DNA from 2 places in the Streptomyces sp. NPDC090442 genome. Region 2 is predicted to be linked to the other one. Evidence: riboswitches for the same ligand, from Rfam matches in the RefSeq annotation. Region 2 holds a riboswitch; the other holds the start of a gene.
What was found. A riboswitch is a leader RNA that binds a small molecule or an ion and turns the genes downstream of it on or off. The one in region 2 is predicted to bind cobalamin.

Region 1 (7,693 bases), on a different contig from region 2:
CACCGAGATGGATAGGAGAAGGTCATGTCCAAGAGCAAGCAGCTTCCCGAGCGTTACATGCCGCCGGCCGCCGCCAAGGTTGGTCAGTTCAACAAGGACACCGACGGCACCATCTACACCTTGAAGGACGCCACGACCCTCGGCTTCAAGAAGCCCCGGTAATCACGGGTAGTGGTCTCTGGCTGATTGCCGGAAAAGGATCGTACCCGGCCCCGCGTCGGACCATTCCCTCGCATTCTTGTGCGACCGGACGGGACGGCTGAAGCCCCCGGTGCGGGGCCGGGCATCGCTCGGCAACTCTCCTTCCCTGTGTTCTTCACGGGGCGGAAGTAAGGCGGCCTTCAACTCCCGGACGCGCGCGGCACGGTGACGCACCGCGCCGCGACGGGGAGTCGGAGGCCGCCCTTCCGTGTGCCTGCCGCGAGCTCCATCACAGGTCAACGCCCTACTGAAGGCGGGGCGGTGCTGGTTGCCGGCCCGATGCCGGCCTTCCTTCCTCGGGTACTTCCCCGCCCGCCCGCAGGTTTCGGCCGAGCGACCGAAAAGCCCTTATCGAGTCCGACAGTTGACCGACGGGTCGGATCTCTTTCCGTTCCTCTGTCGGAGTCGTCCCGCCTTGGTCAATGCTGCCCGCGGCGCTCCGGAAGGGTCGCAGAGTTCACCGGAGCGTAATGGCCTCGTTGGTCCCGGGTCGCTTGGGTGAACTCACGGGATGCGGTCAAGGGGGGATGTCTTCGGGGGTGGGCGAGGCGAAACGTCCGAATTTCGTTGGGGGTTCACGAAAAGCACGGCAGATGCGCAACTCGAAATCGCCCCCGACATTCGAACGTCGCCCATGGTCTTTGCGCCACGCGCCGGCTCGAACCCGTTGTTTCGGGACGGTGCTTGTCTCGCTCGGTCGTTCGTGGAAAGCGCTTCGCGGGCTGCGTTTTGCGGGACCGGCAGCGTGCGCGTCGAACTCCGGGTCGGGCGCTTTCGCGAGTTCGAATAACTGAGCGTCGTACGGATGATTGGGTGCGCGCGTTTGATGTGAATGCCGTGCCGTGAATGTCCTTCGCGGACGCCGGGTAACGCCTGGGCCACGCGTCCGAACCCTGCCACGGCCGAGTTGCACCGCGCCGAGATCAGCACCGCGCCGAGTCGGTGCCGCGCTGCGCCGGTACCGCACCGGATTGCCTGGCAACTGACGCCCCCCGTCCGTGCGTTCCTCCCTCCCCGCACCTTCCGATGTCGGACCCTCGCTCTAGACTCGCTCTCCTAGGGCTCGTTCCAGGGGAGTTGGAGGGGGTGTCCATGAGCGGGGAGTGGTCTGCCGGCAGCGGGTTGCCACCGGTGGCTGCGGCGCGTACGGCCGAGGCACGGCGCAGCGGGACGTGGTCCTCGGCGCTGTCGACGGGCGAGTTCGCCGCGCTCAGATCGGTGGGCTTCGAGCCGGTCGGGCAGGTGCTGGGCTCGGCCGTGTACCGCGTGGCGGGCGGCGGGACCAACTGGCGCTACTACGACTGCGGCTACCGGTCCGCGGGTTGGTCCGGGCGCGGTTCCGGGCCGGCGCCGGTCGCCGTATCGGGGCAGGGCGCCGCCTCCAAGGCGCTGGTCGAGGTGCTGATGGCGGCGCGCCACGCGGCCCTCGCGCGGATGACGGCGGAGTGCACGGCCCTGGGCGGGGACGGCGTGGTGGCCGCGGACCTGACGATGGCACCGTTCCCCTCCGCGCCCCACTGTTTCGAATTCCAGGTGATCGGCACCGCCGTCCGGGCACAGGGGGACGTGCGGCCGAAGCGCCCCTTCACCACGCACCTGGACGGCCAGGGGTTCGCCAAGCTGATCGACGCGGGCTGGGTGCCGGTCGACCTCCTGGTGGGGCTCGCCGTCGGTTCCCGGCACGACGACTGGACCACCCGGCGGCAGAACTGGTTCGCGGCCGGCAACCAGGAGGTCACCGGCTGGAGCCAGTTGGTCGCGCTGACCCGTCATGACGCCCGCCAACGGATCGGCGAGCAGGCGTGGCAGTCCGGAGCGGACGGCGTGGTGCTGGGCGACAACCGACTGCGGGTCTGGCGCGAGGACTGCGTCCGGGCGCGCCGGCGCAACAACGACTCCGACCAGAAGGACCACGTCGCCGAGGCCACCCTGATCGGCACCTCGGTGGCCGCCTTCACCGTTCGCCGGGAGGCGCAGCCGCGCACCCTGACCGTGATGCCGCTGGATGCCAACCGGCGCCGTGCGCGCTCCACGTGACGGCGCTCCACGTGACGGCGCTCCACGTGACGGCGCTCCACGTGACGGCGCTCCACGTGACGACGCGCCCGCCGACGCGAGGGTCCCCGTCCGCCGCCGTCACCACCCACCCGGCACCAACCGCCCATCATCACCTCACCACCAGACACTTTCCCGAGGGGGACCGCTGATGACCGCCACCGACCCGACAGCCCAGGGCGTACCGGCCGATGCGATGCGGCGGCTGGCCGAACTCCAGCCCGGCCGACCGGGGGGCTCGCTCTTCACCAGTGACCTGACGGTCAACGAGTTCCTGCTCGTGCGGGAGGCGGGGTTCCGACCGCTCGGCCTGGTCCTGGGCAGTTCGATCTACCACGTGGGCATCCAGCTCGGGCGTTGGGGAAAAAACCAGGAGCTCACCACGTTGAGCCAGGCCATGTACCACGCCCGGGAGTTGGCCATGACCCGGATGGAGGCCGAGGCGGCACAGCTCGGCGCCGACGGCATCGTGGGCGTGCGACTCTCCGTCGAGGCGCGGGAGTTCGGCAACGACATCGCCGAGTTCATCGCGATCGGCACCGCGGTCAAGGCGGACGCGCCCGCGCCCGGCGGCAACGGCAGTTGGCGCAACGCCAAGGGGCAGCCGTTCACCTCCGACCTGAGCGGACAGGACTTCTGGACCCTGGTCCGGGCCGGGTACGCCCCCCTGGGCATGGTGATGGGCACCTGCGTGTACCACATCGCCCACCAGAAACTCGGTTCGATGTTCTCCAACATCGGCAAGAACGTGGAGATCGAGCCGTTCACCCAAGCGCTCTACGACGCACGGGAGTTGGCGATGGAGCGGATGCAGCGGGAGGCGGAGGAGCTGCACGCCGAGGGCATCGTGGGGGTGCAACTCAACTCCCACAACCACCGCTGGGGCGGGCACACCACCGAGTTCTTCGCCATCGGCACGGCGGTGCGGCCACTGCGCGACGACCACGTCATCGAACGCCCGACGATGGTGCTGAGCCTGGACGGGTAGGGCCCGTCCGACCCTGACCCATCGGACGGGCCGTAGCACGCGATCCGTTGGACCCAGACCGAAACGAAAGGCCGCTGTCGATGTCCTCCTACCTCCCCGTGCCGCCCGAGCCCGGCGGCGATCCCGCCTCCGTCGAGCTGCTCGCCGCCGCACTGCGCCGGGACGCCGCCGACCTGGAGGTGTACGCCCAGGTGCTCACCGGGACGCTGGCGGACGCGCTGCCGCCGGGGTCGGTGGCGATCGAGCGCAAGCGCGGCATGGCCGATCGACTGGCCGGCCGGGAGGGCAGGGTGGTGTGCCTGGACGTCGCACTGGGCGAGCAGCGCTTGGTACTGAACCTCTCCGGCGGCCGCCCGAGCGGCGAGGTGTGCCGGGAGGTGCGGGGAGTGATCCTCTCCCGGCGCCCGGTGGCCCTGGACGAGTGGGTGCGGGAGCTGGCCGAGGCCATCGCCACCCGCGCCGAGTCCGACTCCCGGGCGCGGGCAGCCCTGGAGCGGCTGCTGTTGGGCGGGTGACACCCACCGCAGGCACACCGACGGAGGGGTGGGTCGAGCCTCCTCGGTGCCTGGGCCGACCCCGTGGGTCGGGCGTCGGGTGCGGCGGCGACACCTGACCAAGTGGCATGTCGATCGCTTGCCTTCGTCCCCAGAACCCCGTACCGCACACCACACCCCGCGTACCGCAACCCAGCAGGAGGCACCCCCGTGACCAGTCGCGTCACCCTCATCACGCCCGCGATGAGCCGGTCACTGCGGCAGGCCCGTTTTGGCGGCGGCGCCGACGGTGACGCGATCGACGACAGCGCCGCCGCCAGGGCCCGTTCGGCCGCCGGGTCGCTTCCCCGGGCCGCTCGGGTGCGCGTCTCCCCGAGCGCGCGCTGTCGTCAGACGGCCGCCGCGCTCGGCCTCGACGGCGCGGACGCGGCCGAGTTGAGCGGTCTCGACGTGGGCCGTTGGACGGGCCGGACCCTCGACGAGGTGGGGGTCGTCGAGCCGGAGGCCGTGGGCCGTTGGCTCGCCGACCCGACGTGCGCGCCGCACGGTGGCGAGTCGGTGCAGGACTTGTGCGGACGCGTCGCGCGCTGGCTGGACGCGCTGCCGCCGGACGGCCGGACGCTCGCCGTCGTCGAGCCGGAGGTGGTGCGGGCGGCGGTCGTACACGTCCTCGGCCTGCCCGCGCCGGCCTTCTGGCGGCTGGACGCGCCCCCGTTGGCGGCCACGGAACTCAGCGGTCGGGCCGGCCGCTGGAACCTGCGGCTCGGCCAGGCCCTGCCCACGTCATCGTCTCCGTCATCACCCCCGCCCCCGCCGGACACCGCGGCGAAGCTCTGAGCGTCCCGGCCGGTCCGGCCCCGTACCGCAGACGCCAGAGAGGGCCCTCGGAGATTCCGGGGCCCTCTCGGACGTCTGCGGTACGGGCGTCAGCTCTCGACGGGGACCGCTCGGCCGGCGGCAGCGGCCTCGGCCCGCGGATGCAGCAGCCGCTCGGCCAACTCACCGAAGAGGAGGCCGAAGCCACCCCACAGCACGGCCTGGATGGCCAGGGCGGAGAGCCGGAACCGCCACAGCAGGGTGGCCGGGAAGGCCGTCGGTACCTCGTTGATCGCGGGCAGGACGGCATAGGCCACACCGATCACGACGGCGAAGGCGACCACCGCGACGACGGTCGCGTACCAGGTACCCGACTTCGGCGCCAGGCGCTTGCCCAGGATGGTGGCCGCGAGCGCCAGCAGCACGCTGAGCAGCATCATCAGGAAGTACAGGGCGGTGCGTTTGCCGATGGTGTCGGGTTCGCCGACGGACGGCGGATTGGCCGGGTACTTGAGGAACGGCACCACGTACACGGCGAGCAGCGCGCAGCCGGACAGCAGCAGCGCGGTCGCCCGGGGGCCGAAGCGGCCGACGCGGCCGAGCGCGAAGGAGAAGGCGAGGGCGGCGATGCCACCGAAGGCGACCCCGTAGACCAGTACACCGGTGGCGAGGCCGGCGGTGGACTGGAGGGAGCGGGAGACGACTTCCCTCTCGTGCTCGTGGGAGTGGGCGGCCTCGAACCGGATCGCGCTGTCGACGTTGGGCTCACCGAGGAGATAGGCGACGACCAGCGCGAGCACACCGGCTGCGAGGCCGGCGAGCATGCCACGGACGAGGAGGTTTCGGACCGTTGTGGAGTTCATGGGCGTGCGGCGTCCCTCGCGTCAGTGGCAGGGGAAGCCGAGCAGGTGGCGGCCGTCGTGCACCCACTCGTGGATGTCCGTGCCGTTGAAGACGGAGGTGGCGCCCTGCTCGGCGCCGACGAAGTAGAGCAGGACGAGCATCAGGATGCCGAAGAAGAGCGCCCAGGGGGCTATCGCCCTGAGCGGCAGTTTGGTGGGTACCGCGGGGGAGCCGGCGGTCGGCTGGGCGATGGACTGCGCCATGGCAGGGCCTCCTCTGGGAGTTCGCGTCCCATCTCGGTGGTGCACAGGTCGACGGCTGCGGGTCTGACTCACGGGACGCCCAACGCGTTGGACGTCCCGCTCACAGTGGCGCGACCGTGCCGGTTTCCCACCGGCTTCCGCCATGCCGTCGTCAATAATCGCGCTGACGATACCGCGTGGCAGGTGCATGGCCAAAATGCGGGTCACCCGACGTGATCTTCCTCTCGCGCCGGGCTACCGGCCGGGTGACGGGCGGGGAACCGCTGGTCAGTCCGGCAACTCCAGCCGCCGCCGCTCACCCCCGCCCGACGACCTGCGGCAGCTCCGCCAGGAGGCGGCGCAGCCGCTCGACGGGCACCCCGCCGCCCTGCGCGACCGCCTTGGAGCCGCCACCGCGGCCGTCCAACAGCCGCTTGACCACGGTGGACGCGTCCAACCCGGCGGCCGCGGCGGCGCCGTTGAGGGCGACTACGAGCGCGCCGTCGTCGCCGGCGACCGCCGCCAGGCCGGGGCGGTCCGTCGGGAGCCGGTCGCGGACGGCCAGGGCCAGGGCGCGCGCATCGGCGGCCGGGCCCTCCGCGGTGGCGGTGACGACCAGGGTGCCGTCGGCGTCCACGCCGGTGGCGGCCAGCTCGGCGGCCCGCGCCGCGGTGGCCACGGCCTTCAGCCGGGCGTTCTCGCGGTCGGCGGCCTTCAACCGGTCCAGCAGGCCGCCGATCTTCTCGGGCAACTCCGCGCGCGGGGAGCCCAGTTGCTCGGCGATCCGGGAGACCAGATCGCGTTCGCGGGCGAGGTAGTCGAAGCCCTCGATGCCCACCGCCGCCTCCAGCCGCCGCATGCCGGCGCCGACCGAGGACTCGCCGGTCAGGGCGACCGTGCCGATCTGCGCGGCGTGCTCGACATGGGTGCCGCCGCACAGTTCGCGCGACCAGGCGCCGCCGATCTCGACCACCCGCACCTGCTCCCCGTACGTCTCGTCGAACAGGGCGAGCGCGCCGATCTCCTTGGCCTCGGGCAGTGTCATCCACCGCACGCCCACCGGCAGGTCCCTGCGCAACGCCCGGTTGGCGGCCTCCTCGACCTCGCTGCGGACGGTGGGGGAGAGGGCGCCGCGCCAGGGGAAGTCCAGGCGCAGATAGCCGGGCCGGTTGTAGGAGCCGGACTGGAGGGCCGTCGGGCCGAGGATCTCGCGCAGCGCCGCGTGCAGGACGTGGGTGCCGGAGTGGGCCTGCCGGGCGCCCAGCCGCCACTCGGCATCGACCGCGGCGACCACCTCGTCGCCGACGGCCAACTCGCCTGCGGTGACCCGGATCTGGTGGGCGATCAGCCCCGGCAGCGCCCGCTGCACGTCGAGGACCTCGGCCTCGGTGGAGGCGCCGGAGAGGCGGCCGGCGTCGCTGTCCTGGCCGCCGGACTCGGCGTAGAAGGGGGAGCGGTCCAGGACGACGGTGACGATCTCGCCCTCGCGGGCGACCGGGACCGGGCCGGCCGCGCCGACCACGCCCAGGACCCGGGCCTCGGCGGTCAGGGATTCCCACGCCCGCCAGTCGGTGGGACCGTGCGCGTCCAGCAGCGAGCGCAGCGCCGAAGTGTCGGCCGCGCCACCGGACTTGCGGGCCCGGGCGTCGGCGCGGGCCCGCTCCCGCTGCTCGTTCATCAGGGCGGTGAAGCCCTCGCGGTCGACCTCGACGCCCTGTTCGGCCGCCATCTCCAGGGTGAGGTCGATGGGGAACCCGTAGGTGTCGTGCAGCAGGAACGCCTGCCGGCCCGGCAGGGTGCGCCCGCCCTCCTCCCGTACCCGGGCGACGGCGGTGTCCAGGACGGTGGTGCCCTGCCGCAGCGTGGCGCGGAAGGCGTCCTCCTCCCCGCGCGCCTGGTCGGAGATCCGCGCATAGGCGTCCGCGACCTCCGGATAGCTGGGGGCCATGCAGTCCCGCGCCACCGCCAGCAGTGCGGGCAGGGCGGGGTCCTGGTAGCCGAGTTGGCGCATCGAGCGGACGGCGCGGCGCAGGATGCGGCGCAGGACGTAGCCG
Region 2 (7,693 bases):
CGTAGAGGCGTTCGGCCATCTCGTCGTTGGACAGGCCGGCGGCGACCAGGGTGACGGCCTCGCGCTCCCGCGGGGTGAGGGTAGCCAGGCCCGGTGGGATGTCGCGGGCGGGTGGCGCGGGTTGGGCCAGGAAGCGGGCGATCAGGGACTTGGTGGCGGTCGGGGAGAGCAGGGAGTCGCCCGCGGCCACCACCCGGATCGCGCTGAGGAGTTCGTCGGGGTTGATGCCCTTGCCGAGGAAGCCGCTGGCGCCGGCGCGGAGCGCCTCGGCGACGTATTCGTCGTTCTCGAAGGTGGTCAGGACCAGGATCCTCACGCCCGCGAGGTCCTCGTCGTCGCTGATCACCCTGGTTGCGGCGAGGCCGTCGAGGTCGGGCATGCGGATGTCCATCAGGACGAGGTCGACGCGGTGGCTGCGGGCCAGTTCGACGGCCTGGCGTCCGGTGGCGGCCTCGGCGACGACCTCCATGTCGGGGGTGGAGTCGATGAGCAGGCGGAACGTGCCGCGCAGCAGTGCCTGGTCGTCGGCGAGCAGGACGCGGATCGTCATGGGGTCGGGGCCTTTCGGTCGACGCGCAGCGGCAGTTCGGTGTGGATGCGGAAGCCGCCGGTGGGGCGCGGGCCGGCGGTGAGGGTGCCGCCGGCGGCCTTGGCGCGCTCGCGCATCCCGATCATGCCGTGGCCGGTGCCGGGGACCGAATCGGCGCCGTCGTCGCTGGTCTCCGGTGTGGTGGAGCCGTCGTCCTCGACGGTGATCCGCAGCGCGTCGGGGCGGTGGTGGAGTCGGACCCGGACGGGGACGGGGCCCGCGTGCTTGCGGGTGTTGGTGAGGGCTTCCTGGATGATGCGGTAGGCCGCGAGATCGGTGATCGGCGGCAACTCCGTTGGCCGGCCGACCCGTTCGACGGTGAGGTGGAGGCCGCTGTGGTGGAAGGAGTCCAGCAGGCCGTCGAGATGCGCCAGGCCGGGGGTGGGTTCGCGCGGGGCGGCCGGGTCGTCGCGGTACCGGAGCAGACCCACCGTGGTGCGCAGTTCGTCCAGTGCGGTGCGGCTGGTGTCGCGGATGCGTTCCAGCGCCTGGTAGGCGTGGTCGGGGTCGGTGCGCATCAGGTGGTGGGCGACGCCCGCCTGGGCGTTGACCAGGGTGATGTGGTGGGCGACGACGTCGTGGAGTTCCCTGGCGATGCGCAGGCGTTCCTCGGTGACGCGTCGGCGGGCCTCGGCTTCCCTGGTGCGTTCGGCCCGTTCGGCGCGTTCCAGTGCGGAGGCCAGGAGTCGGCGGCGACTCCGTACGGCGTCGCCGCTGGCCGCCGCCAGGCACATCCCGGCGATGACGGCCAGGTGTTGCCAGAGGTTGTCCAGGCCCGGCTCGCGGACGACGGAGGCGGCCAGCAGCACCGCGGCCGCGCAGCCGGCGATGCGCCAGGCGCGCCGCCGGTCGGTGCGCACGGCCACCGCGTGCACCGCGACGCCGGTGGCGATGGGGGAGGCGCCGGGGAAGGCCAGCAGCAGGATCTGGACGACGTTGACGGCCAGGGTCGCCGCGACGGCCGGGACCGGGCGGCGGGTGCGGGCGATCAGCGGCACGCAGGCGAACGCCAGGCCGCCGACGGACCACGCCATCGGGCTGTGGTGCCGGTAGGCGGTGCCCGCCGCCACCGGAGCGGAGAGGGCGAAGCAGGTCAACGCGGCGGCGAGGTCGGCCGCCTGTGGCCGGGCCCGCAACCATCCTCTGAGCAGGTCGATCATGTGCACTCCTTCACCGTACGCACCCGTCCGCACCCGGGGTCGGGCCCAGGTGCGGATCCGCGGACCTCGCCCCACGGACCGGGTCCGGTGGGCTACCAGGTCACGGGCAGCGAGTGCACTCCGTAGACGAGCATGTCGTCGCGGAACGGCAGCTCCGCCACCGGCACCGCGAGCCGCAGGCCCGGGAAGCGGGAGAACAGGCCGACGAGCATGGTCTCCAACTCGGCGCGGGCCAGGTTCTGTCCCAGGCAGGCGTGCGGTCCGTGGCCGAACGCCACGTGCTGGACGGGGTCGCGGTCCAGGTCGAGCCGGTCCGCGGCCGGGCACAGGGCCGGGTCGAGGTTGGCGGCGGCCAGACTGGCCGCGACCCACTCCCCCGCACGGATCCGCTGTCCGCCGATCTCCACGTCCTCGACCGCCCGCCGGACGAGTCCCCCGCCGCCCGCGATGCCCATCAGACGGCGCATCAGTTCCTCGACGGCCTGCCCGGCCCGCTCGGGTCGGGCGGTGAACTTGGCCAGTTCCTCGGGGTGTTGGAGGAGAGTGATGACGGCCATCGCGCAGAAGTTGGCGGTCGTCTCGTGTCCGGCGATCAGCAGCCCGATGCAGAGCGAGGTCACCTCCGCGCGGTCGAGGTCGGGTTGCTCGTGCAGCAGGCGGCTGATCAGGTCGTCACGGGGGTCGGCGAGCCTGGCGTCGAAGACCGGGGCGAGGATGTCGCCGAGCCGCGCGAAGGAGCGCTGCACGTCCTCGGCGGTGGGGTTCAGGCCCAGGGCGTTGGCCGCCGCGTCCTGGAACGCCTCCCGGTGCTCGTACGGCACGCCGAGCAGCTCCGCGATCACCAGGGACGGCACCGGCAGCGTGAAGGCGCTCACCAGGTCGACCGGGGCGGGGCCGCGCGCCATGTCGTCGAGGTGGTCGTCGACGATCTGCTGGATGCGCGGACGCAGCCGTGCGACGCGCTTGACCATGAAGTCCTTCGTCAACTTCCGGCGGAAGTGCTGGTGTTCCTCACCGTCGGCGGTGTTGAACGCGGCCGGGTTGTCCATCGGCGGCCTGGATACCGCCCGCAGTTGCGGTTCGATGTCGTCCCGGCGGCTGCTGAACCGCTGCGGGTCGCCCATCACGGCGCGGAAGTACGCGGTGCCGGAGACCAGCCAGGCATCGATGCCGTTGGGGAAGCGGACCCTGCGCACCGGTTCCGTGCGCAGCAGCTCGGGCAGTGCGCGGACCGGGCCGAGGGCGTGGTCGCGTTCGCGCGGCAGGGGGATGGGTTCGTGCACGGGACAAGACACGTCAGGCTCCTCGGAGTTGGGGGCGTGGTGACGGTGGCGGACAGGCCCTACGGCTGCACCGTGATGGCCAGCGCGGGGCAGCGGCCGGCGGCGTCCTCGACCTCGGCCAGCGCCTGCTGCGGCGGGGCGGGGTCGAGGAGGACGACGATGCCGTCCTCGTCGCGCTGGTCGAAGACCTCGGCGGCGGCCAGCACGCACTGCCCGGCGCCCACGCACTTGTCCTGGTCAATGGTGATCTTCATCGGGTCTTCCTCGTCGTGTCGTCGGTGCGGCGGGGCGGTTGCGTTCCTGGACTGCCGGACTGCCGGACCGGTGCGGCAAAGGGTCAACCGGCCTGCCTGGCATGGCTGCCCGGCATGGTCGTCCGGCGCGAGCGCCGCGGGCTACCAGGTCACCGGGAGCTCGTGGACGCCGTAGACGATCATGTCGTGGCGCATCGGGACCTGTTCCGCCGGCAGCGCCAGGCGCAGGTCCGGGAAGCGGTCGAGCAGCGCGGAGAGGGCCGCCTTCATCTCCACCCGGGCCAGTTGCTGTCCCAGGCACTGGTGGATGCCGTGGCCGAAGGCCAGGTGGGGGCGGTACGGTCGGCCGACGTCCAACTGGTCGGGGTCGCCGGTGAAGTGTGCCGCATCGCGGTTTCCGGACGGCAGGCTGGCCACCACCGTCGAGCCGGCCGGTATCCGGTGGCCGCCCAACTCCACGTCCTCCAGGGCCGTGCGGCGCACCCCGTACTGAATGACGCTCAGATAGCGCAGCAGCTCCTCGACGGCCGTGTCCATCAGCGCCGGGTCGTTCCGCAACGCCTCCCACTGGTCGGGGTGGCGCAACAGGCACATGGTGCCGAGCGCGATCATGTTGGCCGTCGTCTCGTGCCCGGCGAGCAGCAACAGCACCCCGACGCCGGCCAGTTCCTCGTCGGTCAGTTCGCCGGTCCGCACCAGGCCACTGAGGATGTCGTCGCCGGGCTCGGCCCGCTTGGCGCACACGAGTCGGCCGAGGAAGCCGGTCAGTGCCTGGTGGGCCCGTTGGGCTTCGTCGAGACTGGCGTCGAGCCGGATGAGGGTGGCGGAATCCCGCTGGAAGTCCTCCCGGTCGGCGTAGGGCACGCCGAGCAGCACGCAGATCACCAACGAGGGGACCGGCAGCGCGAAGGCCCGCACGAGGTCGATCGGGCCCCCGGCGGCGGCCATCGCGTCCAGCCGCTCGGCGACGATCTTCTCCACCGCGGGGGTCAGTTGCCGCATCCGCCGCACGGTGAACTGGCCGGTGAGCAGCCGGCGGAGCCGGGTGTGCTCCGGCGGGTCCATCATCAGGAAGTTCCCCGGCGTGGGCACCGGCAGCTCGGCGTCGTCCACGGGCCCGCTCCCGGTCCGCAGGCGACGGCGCCGGGAGCTCAACCGCGGATCGGCCAGTGCCGCCCGCGCCTCCTCGTACCCCGTGATCAGCCAGCCGGCCACGCCGTCGGGCAGGGTCACCTCCGCGACGGGGTGCTGTTCGCGCAGCGTGCGGTACTCCGGCGGCGGGTCGAACGGACAGGTCCGCACGGTCGGTTGGGTCGTCACGTCGGGTCGTGTTGCGGTCATGACTGGGAGGCCCTTTCCACGGGGTGGGAGGTTGGGGTGCAGGGGGTCGGCTCGGCGCTCAGGGGGCCGGGGATGCCGCAGCGGTGCGCGCCGACGCAGCGCCGGTAGACGCGCCATCCCACCAGCGCGCCGAGCGCGAGGACGACCGGTCCGAACGCGTCGACCGAGCCGAGCGCGATCGTCTGGCCGGTGAAGAACAGCGGGAGTTGGATCGCCAACATCACCAGATGGCCGGCGTACATCACCAGGTTGCCCCGGGTGAAGGCCCGCCGACGCACCGCACAGCGCCGCCATCGGGTCCGCTCCCCCGTGATCAGCCCGACCATCAGGCCCATCGGCGGCCAACCCCACAGCAGCAGCACCGGCGTCACCACGGCCATCACGCTGTGCAGCGCCAGGCCGGGGAGGAAGAAGTCCGTTGCCCGGCCGGTGCGGGCGGCGAGCACGCCCCCGACGCAGATCAGGCAGAGCGCGGCGAGCGCACGCCGCGCGGATTCCGCACGCGCGATCCGGTACACACAGATCCCGGCCGCGGCCGCCACGGCCAGTGCCAGCGCGACCACCAACCGATGCGTGACGGCGAAGCTCACGGTGAATCCGAAGACCGGGGCGATATCGATCGCCACGCCCCGCAGCCGGCGCCGGACGGCGGCTCCGGCGGCGTCCGCACGGTGTTCCCCAGGATGCACGGTGGTTCCAACCCCTCAACGGATGCCGGTCGTTCGGCGGCTCGGACAGTCACCACCGTGCCCTCCCGCGCCCGCCCTGTCGTCGCCCGTCCGCAGACTCTTGATCTGCTGCGGACGCAGTAGGGGTCGGGCGGCGCCTGCTGCGAACGCAGGCCGCGCCGGGCGCCCCGGAACGGGCCGGAGCCCGTGACCGTTCCCCGGTCACGGGCTCCGATGTTCGTCAATGTGCCTGCTGCTAGGTGGGGTTGGGATTCCGGCGACGGGCGGCCGGGGGTGCGGGCTCAGGCACCGGCCGGCGTGGGGCAGGCGGCGGAGGCCGCCGTGCGGGCCACCCCGTCGCCGTCGGCACCGTCGTCGCGAGATCACCCGGCCCGCCAGGCAGTAGTCCGCACCGAAGTTGGTGTTGCCGGAGGCGATCACCCCGCGCAACAGCGCCCGGTTGGCCTCGATGTTCAGGAAGCGGATGACCTGTTTGGGCACCGCGCCGGCCCGTTCGCCGCCGCCGTAGGTCGGCACGATCAGCACATACGGCTCGGTGACCGCCGGCAGCCCCTCGCGGTGGGGGTGCAGGGGGATGCGGGTGGCGGGCAGGCCCAACTTCTCCACGAAGCGCCTGGTGTTCTCCGAGACGCTGGAGAAATACACGAGACCGCTCATCGGCCGCCGTCTCCTCTCGCTCGTTCCCGTGTCCGTCCGAGGACCGGGAGGGCAGGAGCGTCGCGGCGCGTACGACAGGCACCGGGTCGGCGGAAGGAGGACACGCCTCACCCGGGTCCGTGCGACTGCCACGCGGCCCTCCCTCGGGGCCTCGGAGCGCGCGTACGCCGCTGTCGACGCACGCACCGGTGGCAGGTCTTCGGACTCGCGGGCACACCCTCCTCCTTCGTGGAGGAGGACACCTACTGGCCGTCGCTTCCCAGGCCCGTGCTCCGGGCCCAGTGCGTCTGACGGCGGTCGTTCCCGCTCACCGCTGCGGGGCAGTCCCGGACTCGCACCGGGTTCCCTCTTGCCTCGCCGGGCACGGGTGTGCCTGGCGAACCACCAGCACAAACAACACTACATCTAGAACCGGGCGGCCGTCGCCCACCCAGATGTTGTGCCACGAGCACGATTTAGGTATACCTAAGTCCGCAGGCGTCGGTGCGCCGTTCGCAGACGGCGGCGCCCCCGTCGGGCTCCGGTGACACTGCCGGAGCCCGACGGGGGCGCGGGTGTTACGGCGACGGTCAGCCGGTCTCGTTGGCCGTGCCGGCTTCGTCGGTGGCGTCGGCTCCGCCGGCCTTGTCGGCGTTGTCCGCCTTCTGGCCCCAGCGGTGTTCCAGCTTGGCCAGGCGCCAGTAGGTCAGGGCGCAGGCCCAGACGACCACGAACAGGCCGACGATGAGGTAGCCGACGTTGTTGAGGTCGATGTTGGAGATCCAGTCGGTGAGCCCGTCCCGCCAGCCGAGGTTGTCGTGCAGCACGCCGATGAGCTCGATGGTGCCGATGAGGAAGGCGACCGCGATGGACAGGCCGGTGATGGTGAGGTTGTAGTAGACCTTGCGCACCGGGTTGGCGAACGCCCAGTGGTAGGCGAAGTTCATGAAGGTGCCGTCGAGCGTGTCGAAGAGGCTCATTCCGGCCGCGAAGAGCAGCGGCAGGCAGAGGATCGCGTACCAGGGCAGGCCGGCGGCGGCGCCGGAACCGGCCATGACCATCAGGGCGACCTCGGTCGCGGTGTCGAAGCCGAGGCCGAACAGCACGCCGACCGGGTACATCTGCCCGGGGCGTCGGATCGACCGGGTCAGCCGGCCCAGGATCCGGTTCATGAAGCCGCGGTTGGCGAGGTGCTTCTCCAGCTCGTGCTCGTCGAACTGTCCGGCGCGCATGGCCTTGAAGACCCGGTAGATCCCGGCCAGCGCGACGAGGTTGAGGGCGGCGATCAGATAGAGGAACGCGCCGGAGATGGTGGTGCCGATGACGCCGAGGGTGACGTGGGCGCCGGAGTTCTCGTTCGCGAGGGTGCCGGCGACCTTAGCGCCGGCGGCGATCAGGCCCGCCATGGCCAGCACGATGGTGGAGTGGCCGATGGCGAACCAGAAGCCCACCGAGACGGGGCGCTGGCCGTCGGCCATCAGCTTGCGGGTGGTGTTGTCGATGGCGGCGATGTGGTCGGCGTCGAACGCGTGCCGCATGCCCAACGTGTAGGCGGTGATACCGAGTCCGACTCCGAAGACCTGCTTGCCGACGGTGTAGTGGTGCGGCGCCACCATGGCGGCCAGGATGACGAAGGCCACCAGGTGCATGGCGGCAATCACCGCGAACAGGACACCGGTGCGTATCCAGTCCTGCCGCTGCCAGCGCTGCGGGAGGGTGGATGCGGTGGTGGATGGCGTGG

Region 1: linked by a shared signal. The riboswitch ahead of ACIQU6_RS31205 (CbtB-domain containing protein) and the one ahead of nrdI (class Ib ribonucleoside-diphosphate reductase assembly flavoprotein NrdI) in region 2 are both predicted to bind cobalamin.

The regions. Positions count from the first base shown of each region.
Region 1 is NZ_JBIVXW010000055.1:22,168-29,860, reverse strand. Features, by position in the region: gene ACIQU6_RS31235 (hypothetical protein) at 25-162, shown strand; gene ACIQU6_RS31230 (heavy metal-binding domain-containing protein) at 1,294-2,238, shown strand; gene ACIQU6_RS31225 (heavy metal-binding domain-containing protein) at 2,408-3,244, shown strand; gene ACIQU6_RS31220 (hypothetical protein) at 3,325-3,759, shown strand; gene ACIQU6_RS31215 (histidine phosphatase family protein) at 3,949-4,575, shown strand; gene ACIQU6_RS31210 (CbtA family protein) at 4,665-5,417, opposite strand; gene ACIQU6_RS31205 (CbtB-domain containing protein) at 5,439-5,660, opposite strand; cobalamin riboswitch at 5,699-5,852, opposite strand; gene alaS (alanine--tRNA ligase) at 5,956-7,693, opposite strand, start outside.
Region 2 is NZ_JBIVXW010000025.1:92,120-99,812, reverse strand. Features, by position in the region: gene ACIQU6_RS19270 (response regulator) at 1-550, opposite strand, end outside; gene ACIQU6_RS19265 (sensor histidine kinase) at 547-1,749, opposite strand; gene ACIQU6_RS19260 (cytochrome P450) at 1,842-3,044, opposite strand; gene ACIQU6_RS19255 (ferredoxin) at 3,092-3,286, opposite strand; gene ACIQU6_RS19250 (cytochrome P450) at 3,428-4,627, opposite strand; gene ACIQU6_RS19245 (DUF3159 domain-containing protein) at 4,624-5,316, opposite strand; gene nrdI (class Ib ribonucleoside-diphosphate reductase assembly flavoprotein NrdI) at 5,518-5,973, opposite strand; cobalamin riboswitch at 6,146-6,374, opposite strand; gene ACIQU6_RS19235 (HoxN/HupN/NixA family nickel/cobalt transporter) at 6,543-7,693, opposite strand, start outside.